DNA from 2 places in the Massilia sp. UYP34 genome. Region 1 is predicted to be linked to the other one. Evidence: riboswitches for the same ligand, from Rfam matches in the RefSeq annotation. Region 1 holds a riboswitch; the other holds the start of a gene.
The links. Region 1 has a riboswitch for thiamine pyrophosphate ahead of thiC (phosphomethylpyrimidine synthase ThiC). Riboswitches for the same ligand answer to the same signal wherever they lie in the genome.
Positions count from the first base shown of each region.

Region 2: linked by a shared signal. The riboswitch ahead of ACZ9AQ_RS07420 (TonB-dependent siderophore receptor) and the one ahead of thiC (phosphomethylpyrimidine synthase ThiC) in region 1 are both predicted to bind thiamine pyrophosphate.

Region 1 covers NZ_JBWBRF010000010.1:42,322-49,493, reverse strand. Annotated here, with positions in the region: gene ACZ9AQ_RS16020 (hypothetical protein) at 1-901, shown strand, start outside; gene ACZ9AQ_RS16015 (hypothetical protein) at 898-1,308, shown strand; TPP riboswitch at 1,390-1,496, shown strand; gene thiC (phosphomethylpyrimidine synthase ThiC) at 1,570-3,495, shown strand; gene thiS (sulfur carrier protein ThiS) at 3,496-3,699, shown strand; gene ACZ9AQ_RS16000 (thiazole synthase) at 3,722-4,528, shown strand; gene ACZ9AQ_RS15995 (bifunctional hydroxymethylpyrimidine kinase/phosphomethylpyrimidine kinase) at 4,525-5,280, shown strand; gene thiE (thiamine phosphate synthase) at 5,292-5,906, shown strand; gene ACZ9AQ_RS15985 (ion channel) at 5,945-6,658, shown strand; gene ACZ9AQ_RS15980 (hypothetical protein) at 6,665-6,874, opposite strand; gene ACZ9AQ_RS15975 (GNAT family N-acetyltransferase) at 6,956-7,172, shown strand, end outside.
Region 2 covers NZ_JBWBRF010000003.1:170,623-177,794, forward strand. Annotated here, with positions in the region: gene ACZ9AQ_RS07405 (MFS transporter) at 1-39, shown strand, start outside; gene ACZ9AQ_RS07410 (glutathione S-transferase) at 100-807, opposite strand; gene ACZ9AQ_RS07415 (DUF535 family protein) at 1,115-2,020, shown strand; TPP riboswitch at 2,078-2,175, shown strand; gene ACZ9AQ_RS07420 (TonB-dependent siderophore receptor) at 2,256-4,397, shown strand; gene ACZ9AQ_RS07425 (hypothetical protein) at 4,454-5,146, opposite strand; gene ACZ9AQ_RS07430 (HDOD domain-containing protein) at 5,456-6,400, opposite strand; gene ACZ9AQ_RS07435 (AAA family ATPase) at 6,654-7,172, opposite strand; gene pnuC (nicotinamide riboside transporter PnuC) at 7,169-7,172, opposite strand, start outside.

The DNA.
Region 1 (7,172 bases):
CGACGTCATCATGGGCGGCAACAACTTCATCGTCGGTTCGTCGCTGGGCCGCGAAGTGCTGGCCGATCCGATCTCGGACGAGTCGGGGCTGGTGCTGGGAATCTCGACCCACCAGCGCAGCTTCGCGCTGGGTGAACCGGTCGTGCTCGAACTCAAGCTCAAGGCCACCACCACCCGCGGACGCCGCGCCCACACCTGGCTGCACCCCGATTTCGGCCTGGTCAGGGTCGTCATCAGCAAGCCGGGCGGCCAGGTCGTCGCCTACGAGCCGATGATCGACCACCTGGTCGGCGAACGCCAGAAAATGCTCGGCGTGGACGACGAGGTGCGCGACAGCGCCTACATCGGCTACGGCAAGGGCGGCTTCTACTTCGACCAGCCGGGCCATTACCGCGTGCGCGCGGCCTATGCGGCGCTCGACGGCTCGCAAGTGCTGTCCGACATCCTGACGATCCGGGTGCGCTACCCGGTCACCCGCGACGAGGACACGCTGGCCGACCTGTTCATGGGCGACGACCAGGGTGTGCTGCTCTACCTGCAGGGCTCGGACAACGTTTCGCTGCGTGCCGGCAACGACGCGTTCGACGAGGTGATCGACCGCTTCGGCGCGCACCCACTGGCCGCCTATGCGCGCATGGTCAAGGGCATCAATGCGGCGCGGGTATTCAAGACTGTCAATGCGGGCGAAGGCAGGTCCGTCACCGTGCGTCCCGCCCGGGCCGAGGAAAGCATCGCCTTGCTCTCGAGCGTGACCGGCGCCCACGTGCTCGACCCGGTGTCGGAAAACCAGGTGCTGTACAGTCTTTCGTGCATCCAGAAAGCGACCGGGGACGAACGGGGAGCGCAGGATAGCCTGAACCGGATGTCGATCCAGCCTGCCAGCAAGCCTGACGAGCAATGAAGCGCCAGGCCTGGATTGCCTTCATGCTGGCGCTGGGATTGTCCGGACCGGCGTGCTCGGAGCGCGCCCGGTCCGGCGACCCGACGCCGGCACTCGATGAGGAGAAGAAAATCATGACATTACGCGTGAGGCTGGGCGAAGGCTTCCAGAACAATACCGTGAGCGTGCGGGTCGACGGCAAGCAGGTGTACCAGCGCTCCGGCGTCAGCACCGACTGGACGATCTCGCGCGCGGACGCAGTCGACGTCCAGACCGCGGCCGACAGCGTGCAGCTCGAGGTGTCGGTCGACGGCGGGCCACCGGTTGCGCAGGCCATTGCGCCGGCGCGCACGCCGTTCGTCGAGGTGCGATCCGTGAACGGCGAGCTGCACCTACATGCGCTGGAGCAAGAGCCTCCGATGCTGTGACAACACCAGATGGATTTTCTGCCCATCGAAAAATGATTGGGCTATAATCGGCCTGCTGTCCGGGAGCTCAGGCTCCCAGGCGGCGAACGCTAGGGGTCCTGCGCGCCATATCAGTGGAGCGTGGGTGAGAAATACCCTCCGAACCTGATCTGGATAATGCCAGCGAAGGGAAGCAGCCGAATCGATGCAAGCGGGCGCACATCCGTTCCGCCTTGCACTCACCGGCACCTCCTTTGCTGGCTCCGCAAGCAAGGGAGCCACATGAACGCACCTCTGAAATCATCTCGGGTATTCGACGCCGCCACCGCCACGGTGGACGACGCGGCCATCCATCCACTACCAAATTCGCGCAAGGTTTACATCGCAGGCAGCCGGCCCGACATCCGCGTGCCGATGCGCCAAATCAGCCAGTCGCCCACGCCCGACAGCTTCGGCGCCGAACCGAATCCGCCGCTGTTCGTCTATGACACCTCCGGTCCGTATACCGAGCCGGGCACGGCGATCGACATCCGCAGCGGTCTGGCGCCGATGCGCCAGGCATGGATCGCCGAGCGCGGCGACACCGAGCTGCTGGACGGCCCGACCTCGCGCTACGGCCAGGCGCGGCTGAACGACCCGCAGCTGGCCGCGCTGCGCTTCAACCTGCAGCGCGCGCCGCGCCGCGCCCATGGCGGGCGCAACGTCACCCAGATGCACTACGCGCGCCAGGGCATCATCACCCCCGAGATGGAATTCATTGCCCTGCGCGAAAACATGCAGCGCAAGGAATACATCGCCTCGCTGGAATCCTCGGGCCCGATGGGCCAGCGGGTGGCGGCGCTGCTGGGCCGCCAGCATCCGGGCCAGTCGTTCGGCGCCAGCATCCCGCACGAGATCACGCCCGAATTCGTGCGCTCGGAAGTCGCGCGCGGCCGCGCCGTGATCCCGGCCAACATCAACCACCCGGAACTGGAGCCGATGATCATCGGCCGCAACTTCCTGGTGAAGGTCAACGCCAATATCGGCAACTCGGCCGTCACCTCGTCGATCGGCGAGGAAGTGGAAAAGATGACCTGGGCCATCCGCTGGGGCGCCGACACGGTGATGGACCTGTCGACCGGCAAGCACATCCACGAGACGCGCGAATGGATCCTGCGTAACAGTCCGGTGCCGATCGGCACGGTGCCGATCTACCAGGCGCTGGAAAAGGTCAACGGCAAGGCCGAGGACCTGACGTGGGAGATCTTCCGCGACACCCTGATCGAACAGGCCGAGCAGGGCGTCGACTACTTCACCATCCACGCCGGCGTGCTGCTGCGGTATGTGCCCATGACGGCCAATCGCCTGACGGGCATCGTCTCGCGCGGCGGCTCGATCATGGCCAAGTGGTGCCTGGCCCACCACCGCGAATCGTTCCTGTACACGCATTTCGAGGACATCTGCGAGATCATGAAGGCCTATGACGTCTCGTTCAGCCTGGGCGACGGCCTGCGCCCCGGTTCGATCTACGACGCCAACGACGAGGCCCAGCTGGCCGAGCTCAAGACCCTGGGCGAGCTGACCCAGATCGCCTGGAAGCACGACGTGCAGACCATCATCGAGGGCCCCGGCCACGTGCCGCTGCACCTGATCAAGGAAAACATGGACCTGCAGCTGGAGCAGTGCCACGAGGCGCCGTTCTACACGCTGGGACCGCTCACCACCGACATCGCTCCCGGTTACGACCACATCACCTCGGGCATCGGCGCGGCCAATATCGGCTGGTACGGCACCGCCATGCTGTGCTACGTGACGCCCAAGGAGCACCTGGGCCTGCCCGACAAGAACGACGTCAAGGACGGCATCATCACCTACAAGATCGCCGCGCACGCGGCCGACCTGGCCAAGGGCCATCCCGGCGCCCAGCTGCGCGACAACGCGCTGTCGAAGGCGCGCTTCGAGTTCCGCTGGGAAGACCAGTTCAACCTCGGGCTCGACCCGGACAAGGCGCGCGAATTCCACGACGAGACGCTGCCGAAGGATTCGGCCAAGGTCGCCCACTTCTGCTCGATGTGCGGCCCGCATTTCTGCTCGATGAAGATCACCCAGGAGGTGCGCGAGTACGCCGCCGCCAGGGGCGTGCAGGGTGAGTCCGCGCTGGCCCAGGGCATGCAGGAAAAGGCCATCGAGTTCGTGAAGAACGGCGCCCAGCTGTACCGGGAGGTGTGAATGACGCCGATCGAAGTGAACGGCGCGCCGTGCCAGGTGCCGCCCGGGCAAACCCTGTCCGGCCTGCTGGAGCAGCTGGGCCTGAGCGGGCAGGGGATGGCGCTCGCGGTCAACCGCGAAGTGGTGCCGCGCCAGCAATGGCTGCACCGGCGCCTGAATGAACGGGACCGGGTCGATATCGTGCGCGCCATCGGTGGCGGCTGACAGGAGGATGAAGATGAACGCAATGAACGAAGTGAGCAATGAGCTGAAGAACGACACGCTGACCATCGCCGGCCGCGCCTACCGATCGCGCCTGCTGGTCGGCAGCGGCAAGTACCGCGACCTGGAGCAGACCCGCGAAGCCACGCTGGCCGCCGGCGCCGAGATCGTCACGGTGGCGATCCGCCGCGTGAACATCGGCCAGGACCCGAACGCGCCGAGCCTGCTCGACGTGCTGCCCCCGAGCGACTTCACCATCTTGCCGAACACGGCCGGCTGCTACACCGCCAGGGACGCGATCTACACCTTGCAGATGGCGCGCGAGCTGCTGGGCGGGCACAAGCTGGTCAAGCTCGAGGTGCTGGGCGACCAGAAGACGCTGTTCCCGCACATGCCCGAGACCCTGGTCGCGGCGGAGGCCCTGGTGAAGGACGGCTTCGACGTCATGGTCTACTGCAGCGACGATCCGATCCAGGCCCGCATCCTGCAGGAGATCGGCTGTGTGGCGGTGATGCCGCTGGCGTCCCTGATCGGCTCGGGTATGGGCATCCTCAATCCGTGGAACCTGTCGTTGATCATCGAGCAGGCCACGGTGCCGGTACTGGTCGACGCCGGCGTCGGCACGGCGTCGGACGCCGCGATCGCGATGGAACTGGGCTGCGACGGCGTGTTGATGAACACCGCGATCGCCGCCGCGGGCGACCCGGTGCGCATGGCGCGCGCCATGAAGCATGCGGTGCTGGCGGGGCGCGATGCGTATCTCGCCGGCCGCATGCCCAAGCGCTTCGCCGCCTCGCCTTCGTCACCCAGTGAAGGAAAGATCACCGGATGACCGCCTGCGTGCTGGTGTTCGCCGGGCTCGACCCCGGCGGCGGCGCCGGTCTGGCCGCCGACATCCTGGCGATCGCGGCGCAGGGCGCGCATCCGCTGCCGGTGGCCACCGCCCTGACGGCGCAGGACAACAACCGCGTCCATGCGGCGCGCCCGGTCGATGCCGCCTGGATCGCGCGCCAGGCGGCGCCGCTGCTGGCGGCCTTCGAGATCGGAGCGGTCAAGCTTGGCATCCCCGGCAACGCCGCCAACGCGGCGGCGATCGCGGACGTCATCCGGGCCTTGCGCGCGCGCCGGCCCACCTTGCCGGTGGTGCTCGATCCGGTGCTGGCCAGCGGCCATGGCGATGCGCTGGGGCAGGGCGACGCCGTCGGCGCGCTGCGCGAACTGCTGGCGCTGGCGACGATCGTGCTGCCCAACCTGCCCGAGCGCGCGGCACTGGAGGCGCACGGCGGGCTGGCCGGCCGCCAGGCGCTGGTGACCGGCGGCCACGCCGCGGGCGACATCGTCGTCAACCGCTGGCTGGTCGACGGCGTCGAGGCGCGCGCCTGGCGCTGGCCGCGCCTGCCGCACGGCTACCACGGCAGCGGCTGCACGCTGGCCGCGGCGCTGGCGGCGCGGCTGGCGTTGGGCGAGCATATGGAGGCGGCGCTCGACGCGGCCCAGGCCTATACCCACCATACGCTGGCGCAGTCGTATGCGCTGGCGCCAGGGCAGCGCATCCCGCGCCGCCTGTTGCAACCGACAACCTGAAAGGAGCCGACATGCGCGGCTTGTACCTCGTTACCCCGAACTGGGACGATACGGAAAAACTGATCCTGGCGACCGATGCCGCCCTTGGCGCCGGCGCTGCGCTGGTCCAGTACCGCCACAAGGAAGCCGGCCCCGCATTGCGCCGGGAGCAGGCGACGGCGCTGCTGGCGCTGTGCCGCCGCCATGGCCGGCCGCTGGTCATCAACGACCACGTCGACCTGTGCCAGGCGATCGACGCCGACGGCGTGCACCTGGGCCATACCGATGGGGGCGTGCGCGAGGCGCGCGCGCTGCTGGGGGCGGACAAGATCGTCGGCGCCTCGTGCTACGGCGAACTGGCCCTGGCGCGCGCGGCGGTCCAGGCCGGCGCCAGCTACGTCGCCTTCGGCGGCTTTTATCCGTCGCCGGTCAAGAAGTACACCTTCGTGACGCCGCCCGAGTTGCTGGACCAGGCGCGCGCCGAGTTGACGGTGCCGATCGTCGTCATCGGCGGCATGACCCCGGAGAATGCGGCGCCGCTGGTAGCGCGCGGGATCGACCTGGTGGCGGCGATCACGAGCGTGTACGGATCGGGTGACCCCGGCGCGGCGGCGCGCGCATTTGGCGCGCTGTTCCCGCCTGCCTGACTCTACAATAGGCGCATCGTGATTCCCGTCGTCCCTCCATGCGCCCATTGCTGCTGTTTGCCCACACCCGCCGTCACCCGTCCGCCATCCTGTTGCTGGTCCAGCTGGTCGGCATGCTGGCCTATCCCTTCATCGAGGGCACGCCGGCCGGCCAGGTAGCCTTCAATGCCTTCGGCATCGTGGTGCTGGCCTTTACCATCCGCATGGTGCGGCGCACGCCGGGCGAGGTGCGGGTCAGCTGGGCGCTGGCGGTGCCGATCATCGCCTTGCTGCTGGCGCAGATCCTGTTCGGCCCGGCGCAGTTGCTGGCCTGGTCGTCGGGCCTGGAGGCGCTGTTCTACTTCTATGCGGCGGGCAGCCTGATCGCCTACATGATGGACGACGAGCTGGCCACCACCGACGAGCTGTTCGCGGCCGGCGCCACGTTTACCCTGCTTGCATGGGCGTTCACCCACATGTACATGCTGGTGCAGGAACTCCATCCCGGCAGCTTCGCGGCCGCCGTCAACGCGGCCGCGCCGCGCACCTGGACCGAACTGAACTACCTGAGCTTCGCGCTGCTGTCGAGCACCGGCATCGGCGACGTGATCCCGCTGACCGTGCATGCGCGGGCGCTGGCCAGCGTCGAGATGCTGGTTGGGCTGATGTACCTGGCGGTGGTGGTGGCGCGCCTGATCGCCTTCACCACGCGCAACCGGATCGCGGTCGGGCGGGCGCGCAAGCGCCGCATGCAGGACTGGGAAAAAGACTAGGCCTTCTCACTTCTTGACCGGCACCACGAAGGCGCGCAGCTCGGCCATCTCGCCGTCGCGGAAACGCCAGACGTCGCTGTAGGCGTTCTGAACCACGTTGCCTTGCTCGTCCTTCGATTCGATCTCGCCGAGATCACCGCTGCATTCGCCTGCTGCAGGATGCGCTTGTTCAGTTCGGACATGGCCTCTCTCCTCGGTGAGGGGCTTTGATACCAATCGTCGGCGCTCCAGGGCGCTCGGCAATGGACCGAATACTGCCTGCTAGAATTGTTTTCCCTCAATAAGCGAAAGCTCGCCATGGTTCATCCCACATTCTTCATCCGGCCGTTTGGCGCCGAAGAATGGCCGGCCTACCGTGCGATCCGCCTGCGCGCGCTGGCCGATGCGCCGGACGCCTTCGGCAGCACGCTGGCCGCCGAAGAGGCGCTGGCGCCCGAGACCTGGGCCGCGCGGCTGGCGCGCTCGACCACATCCGGCATCGACCGCGCGCTGGCCGCCGAGGCGAATGGCGAGT
Region 2 (7,172 bases), on a different contig from region 1:
GCCGGGGCGGCCGTGCGCGGCGCCGCCACCACCCATTGACGATGGCGAGCCGGGTCAGCCCGGATTTCGCGCCGGCCCGTGGCGGCTTACCGGTCCGGCTTACCGGTCCAGTTCGGGATAGCGGCGGAAGATGCCTTCCTGGTTGAACGGGATGCGCCGTTCGGACGCGAGGTAGGCGGCGATGTTCGGCCGCGCGGCCACCCGGTTGCGTAGGCCAGTGAGCACCGGATGCTCCTGCTCGATCTTCTTCATCGCGTTCGGGAAGGCATAGCGCAGGCCTTCGATCACCTGGAACAGCGACAGGTCGGCATACGTCGCCTTCTCGCCCGTGAGGTAGTCGCGCGGCTCGGGGTTGGACAAGAGGCGCGCGAAATAGGCCATGAACTTGGGAATGCGCGACTCGACGAAGTCGGCCGAACGGCGCAGCGCCTCGGGTTTCTGGTCTTCGTAGTACAGCGCCGACGCGATCGGGTGATGGGTGTCGTGCACCTCGGTCACCAGGTCGGCGATGGTCAGCTGCAGCTGGTGCACCCACAGGCGGCCCGGATCGGTGCGCGGCGCCAGGCCGTGCTGCTCGCCCAGGTAGAGCAGGATGTTGGCCACCTGGCCGATGACCAGCTCGCCCGCCTTCAGGAAGGGCGGCGCGAAGGCCGGATACTCCTCGACGTCGAGCGCCGCCATCAACAGGTCGACGCCGCCCTCGCGGCGCGCCACGTCGACGTAGTCGGCACCCGCCTCTTCCAGCGCCAGGCGGACGAATTCTCCGCGTCCCTGGATGTTCGGCCAATAAAACAGTTCATACGCCATCTGCTTCCTCCCTTGCTGGTTGGTTCCGGCATTATCGATGATGAATGACGAAGTGCGGCGCGCAGCAAACATGGTAGTCTTGTCGTGCACGCCTAAAAATAACCAATAGTCAAACCGTCCAGAGAGAGCCCCCATGACTGATCACGCCCGCCTTGGTTCCCAAGCGCTGTTTGCACTTCGTCCGGGCACGAGTTGGCAATTCGGCACATAATTACAAAACAGAATTATTTGTTGTTCTTGCCGAGCATTGCCCGCAGCGCGCGCGGCCCGGCACGACCAAGCCCCTTTACGCCGAATGGAGCGCTCGATGATCTTCGCTCGACTTACCCAACGCTGGCATGCCCTGCGCTACTGGCGCGAGCACCAGTCCCTGTCCCGTCTCAAGCTGGTGCGCCCCCTCGGTACCGCGCCCGACAACGACCTGTTCCGCAAGGTGAGCGGCCGCGACTACCTGGCCCGCGGCATGAAAGTGCGCGAGCGCATGCGCTGCGTGCTGGCCCACTACCGCTTCGAAGAAGCGACCTTCGACAGCGCCTACCGGCAAGCTGCAACCCATGGCGGCCTGGTCCTGTGGCAGCACCGGGGCGGGCAAGAGGGTAGCGAAGGCAACTTCATCATGCGGCTCGAACATGCGCCGCGCATCGATCCGCAAGGCGAGCTGACGCTGTCCCTGGTCGTCGACGGCACGGTGCTGCACCGCCTGTCCTGGACCTGGGTCGAGGGCGCGGTGGTGGGCGTCGACCTGCCGATCGTTCCCTTCGTCACCCGCAACGCCGGCCTGTGGCGCGATGCCGGGGGCGCATTCGACGCCTTCGAGCGCGTATTCCCGAACAATTCTCCGAGCTTCTTCTGCTTTGCCGCCCTGCAGGGCGCGGCGCAGGCCCTCGGCTTCGACCGGGTGGTCGCGGTGCGCGCCAGCGCGCACGTGGCCTATGAGGCGGCGCAGGACAAGGCCTTCGAGAACGCCTACGACGGCTTCTGGCGCATCCTGGGCGGCGCCGAGCTGGACGCACGCAGCTTCGTGGTGCCGCTGCCGTTCTACCTCAAGCCGCTGCAGGACATGCCATCGAAGCACCGCAAGCGCGCGGCGCAACGGCGCGAACACTGGCGCGCCATCGGCGACGCGGCCCGCGTCGCGCTGCTGCGCCATATGGTGACGCCGGCCGCCACCCGGCCCGCGGCGGCCGAGGCGCCGTCGACCGCGAAAGCCTGAGCGGCGCCATTCCGTCTTGACAGATTCGCCACGGCGGCCCGGCGCCGTGATACACTCGCGACTCGCTAGGGGTCCTGGAACGCTGTTCCGGGTGAGACACACCCTTCGTACCTGATCTGGATAATGCCAGCGAAGGAAAGCGCAAAGCAGCACTCCCCTCGTTTGCCCTTCCCCCACGTTGGCTCCGGCTTTGAACAAAGCGGCGCGCCGCGTGGCGCGCGAAAACGAGCACACCATGACATTCACCTCGAAGCACACCATTCTCGCCTGCGCCATCGTGCAGGCGTTTTCCCTGTCGTCCCAGGCCTTCGCGCAAGAGACCGCCCAGCCAGCCGTATCGTCCGTCGTCGTCACCGGCAGCAAGTGGATCGCCTTCGACCGCGCCAGCGTCGGCGGCTTCACCGACGCGCCGCTGCTCGACTCCCCGGCCTCGATCACCTCGATCAGCCAGGCCCAGATGCAGGACCTGTCGATCCGCAGCGCCACCGACGCCGCGCGCTACGACGCCTCGATCGGCGACGCCTACAATGCGGTCGGCTATGCCGAGCAGTTCTCGATCCGCGGCTTCACGCTCGACAACGCCACCAGCTACCGCAAGGACATGATCGCGATCTCTGGCGACACCCAGATCCCCCTCGAGAACAAGGAACGGATCGAGGTCCTGCGCGGCCTGGCCGGCCTGCAGGCCGGCGTCGCGGCGCCGGGCGGGATGATCAACTTCGTCACCAAGCGCCCGACCAACGCGCCGCTGCGCCAGGCCACGGTGGAGGTGCGCGAGCGCGGCACCGTGTATGGCGCGGTCGACCTGGGCGGCCGCTTCGCGGACCGCCGCTTCGGCTACCGCATCAACGCCGCTGCCGAAGACCTGAAATCGTACGTGCGCGGCGCCGACGGCGAGCGCCAGTTCGCGTCCGCGGCGTTCGACTGGCAGGTCACGCCGGACGCGCTGCTCCAGATCGACCTCGACCACCAGCACAAGGCGCAGATCACGGCGCCCGGCTACCAGCTGATCCGCGGCGAAGTCCTGCCGACCGGCGTGTCGCCCAAGATCCTGCTCAACGACCAGCCGTGGACCAGGCCGGTCGACACCGACAGCAGCAATCTCGGCCTGCGCTTCGAGTACCGCCTCAGCGACGATTGGCGCGCCACCGTCAGCGCCAACAAGCACTGGTTCAAGCGCGACGACTTCACGGCCTTCCCCTACGGCTGCAGCAACGAGGGCGACGGCTACTATCCGGGTTACTGCTCGAACGGCGACTACGACGTGTACGACTACCAGAGCACGGGCGAGCGCAAGACGCCGTGGGGCCTGCAGGCGATGCTGCAGGGCCGCTTCGACACCGGCGCGGTGCGCCACGCCCTGACCGTGGGCGGCTCGTATGCCGAACGCCGCGACAGCTTCGGCGAATACGTCTACGACTACGTCGGCTCCAGCAACATCTGGAACCCGACCACGGTGCCGCCGGTCGCCGGCGACCGCGTGACCGGCCCGGTCATGGAACGCCGCAGCACCGAAGAGCGCTCGCTGTTCGTGCAGGACGTGATGACCTTGTCGCCCCAGCTCACCTTGCACGCCGGCGTGCGCTACGTGAAGCTCAAGCTCGACGCACTGGAAGAAATCGAGGCCGGCTGGGTGCGCGCGAAGGATTCGTTCGCGCTGCCGAACGTGGCGCTGGTGTATGCGCCGGCGCGCGACTGGCGCGTCTACGGCTCGATCAGCCATGGCCTGCAGTATGGCGGCATCGCGCCGATGGAAACCACCAACCAGAACACCGCCCTGCCGCCGAGCCGCTCGAAGCAGCTGGAGTTCGGCGTCAAGCGCAACGTCAACGAGCAGCTGGCGCTGTCGGGGGCCCTGTTCGAGATTCGCCAGGGGCTGGAATACACGAACGCCGCCAACACCTTCGTGCGCGCCGGCGAGCAGACCCACCGCGGCGTCGAACTGTCGGCGATGGGCCGCGCCACCCAGGACCTGAACTACAGCCTGTCGCTGATGGCGCTCGACACCGACCAGAAGGACACGGGCGACGCCGCCACCGAAGGCAAGCGCGTGACCAACGTGCCGGAACTGCGCACCACCGCCTGGATCGAATACGCGGTGCCGCAGGTGGCCGGGCTGAAGCTCGACGCGCAGTGGCAGTATTCGGGCAACAAGGTGTTCGATCCGGCCAATCGGGTAAAGGTGCCGGGATACCACGTGGCGGGCTTCGGGGCGTCCTACCTGCTGCGCGCGGGTGGACTGAACACGGTCATCCGCGCGCGGGTGGACAATGCCTTCGACAAGTTCTATTGGCGTGATGTAACGCAATCGCTGGGCGGCTACCTGCTGGCGGGGGCGCCGCGCACGTTCAGGTTGTCGGCGCAGATCGATTTCTGATCCTGGGATGACTGCGATGTCCTCGCGCCCAAACGATAGGCGCGAGGACATGCTCGCTAATTGCCGGAACCCAGCGCGATGGCTTCCTGAAGTAGCTGCACGGCCTTCGACAGCACAGGGCCGGCCATGTCATCGTTCTGCAAGGACGACGCGGGGCCTTCACCGAAGTAAAGCCCGTCCGAGACCAGGAAGGTAATACGGATGTTTCCTGATGTCGGTGGGGGCAGACGCTGCTCTTCCCATGGGCCAATTTTGTCGATGACGGGACGTGCAACAGAAATCAATTCCCTGGCCCGCAGTGCAATGGGCGTGCCCCCACCTTCGATGACAAGCACCTTCCCCGATTGATTCAGGTAACGCACACCTCCTTCGCTGAACGCTGCCAGCACATCCAGTCCCTCGGCGAGAGGAACCTCGACGATGACTCCCAGCAGCTCTTTTTGAGGAATTACTGCGCCCATCATGCGCAAGCGGTGGTAAGCGATCGCTCGTATCCTGCCCTCGTTCCCGTCGTCGCGGGCAATGTCCAAAAGGGTTGCCTCGTCCATAGTCTCAGCAACAGATAACGCCAGCGCCCCACCATCCCCCGATCCATCCTCATTCTTGAACAGCGCCAGATCGTCACAAAACAGCAGGTTGTACATGAAGTTGACGTGCGGCTCCGCATACGGGCCATGGAGGCCGACCGAATCCGCCGCGTTACCGAATGCCACCGCCGAGCCAGCTGCCGCGAAGAGTTTCTTGACCATTCCCCCTCCATGATTGTGCAAGCGGACGAAACAGAAGTCGCGCTGATGCATCCGCCATAGCTGTGCCCAAGCGAACGTTACTTGATGGATATGTCGACAGGAATGGTATAGATGACCCTCACCATTGTCGATGCAGGCTGAATCCGACATGGAGAAAGTTTGATGCAGGACGAAATGCGCACAAAAAAAGATCGGTCCTCGCATCGAGACGCGAACGCCCTGTCGTGTTTGCCAGACAGGGCCAAGCCGAGCCGACTGACCGGAGGCTGAACTTCAAGCACGGCGGCACTGCAGATGCCGGCGCTTCACTCAGTCCGACAAATCCACCAGCTTGCCCAGGCACCGCCGCTGGAATCCATTCAAGCCGCGGGTAATGAGAACGTCATCCTCCTCGATCACCTCGGCGTCGAGCAGCAGCCGCAGCTTGGCGATGCGGTCGCCCTGGGCCAGCGCCTGCGCCAGGTGCGAACCATCCGGCTCACCGGCCTGCTCGATCGCTTCCACCACCTCGGACGGGAAGTCCCAGTGGTTGGCGATCACCGACGACAGCCGGCGGCTGACCGCGAACAGTTCGACGCCGAATTCGCTGGAGCCGGGCACCCTGCCTTCGCAGATGCGGTCGGCCACCTGGAACGCGACCTGCAGGCCCAGGTTCTGCATCAGGCCGGCCAGGTAGGATTCGAACACGCCGGCCGCCAGGCCCGGCGCCATCACGCTGGCGGCGAATGCGCAGCGTTCGGAATGCTTCCACACATTCGGCGCCACCTGGCGCGCCACGCCCTGCACCTTGACCCGCACCAGCGGACGGAACGCGATGCGCGCCAGCAGCATGCGCAAGCCGTTCAGGCCGAGCATCGTCACCGCGCCTTCCAGGGTCTCGATCGGCGTCATCGGCCGATAGTAGGCGCTGTTGGCTTCGCGGATCACTTCGGCCACCAGCACCAGGTCGCGCCCGACCTGGGCCGACAGCGCGGTGGTCGAGATGTTTTCGTCGGACAGCGCGGTGAGCAGCTGCGACACCAGCTCGGGGATGCGCGGCACCAGGCCGGACGCGCAGACCGGATCGTTCGCCAGCAAACGCACTTCTTCCAGGATCTGCGCTTCCTGGTCGGGCCTGGCGTTAAAGCCGCTCGAAGCGCTGAGCCAGCGATAATAAGTGCCGTCGACGTCGTTCGCCATGTCCTCGTCGTGTTCGATCGTCGCCGTCGCGCCGACGCTCGGCGCGGCTGGTGTCTCTTTTTCTGAACCGCCCAACAAGCGTCCTATCCAGTTTTTCATAGCGCCCCGCCGTACATTCGAATCCGATGATTGTAATGCCTTCTAGAAATAAATAATCATCATGCGGCAAAGAATTATTGTCTGTTGTGACATCGGAAACCCGTTCGCGACAACTCCTGTGCGCCAGATCAAGCAATCGCTGTCAAACAGTTAAACAACGTCATAAAAATGATAACTTTTATCGTTCAAAAACCGATGCCGACAAGCGTCTGCGTTCCAGGGCTGGCCGTCAAGGCCGGCCGAGCAGCCCTTGGACCTGCCGCATCCGGTGCGGCAGAGCGCCCGCCAGCAAGGTGTAGGCGATGCCGCGTGCGGCCAGCGTCTCGACCAGCATCCGGTGCACCATCTGGCGCACGGCTTCCGATTCGCGCTGCAGGCCGTCCGGCTCCCACGGGGTGTCGGGCGCGGTGACGAAGGTCCAGGCGTAGTCGTGGCGCGCATCGAGCCGCGCCAGCTGCGCATCCACCCTGCCCCAGTACACACGGCTGTACAGCGCCGTCATCAGGGGCGTGGTGTCGCAAAACAGCAGGCGGCTTGCCGCCGCCGCCGCCGCGTCCTCGTGCGCGCGCTGGGTCAGCGCGATGCGGTACTGGTCTTCTTCGTACGGCACCCTTCCCAGGGTGTCGACGAACTCGCGCAGGTATTCGGGCACCCACAGCGTGCCGTAATGGCGCGCCAGGGCTTCGGACAAGGTCGACTTGCCGGACGACTCGGCGCCGAGGATGGCGACCCGCTGCACCGCGTTCAT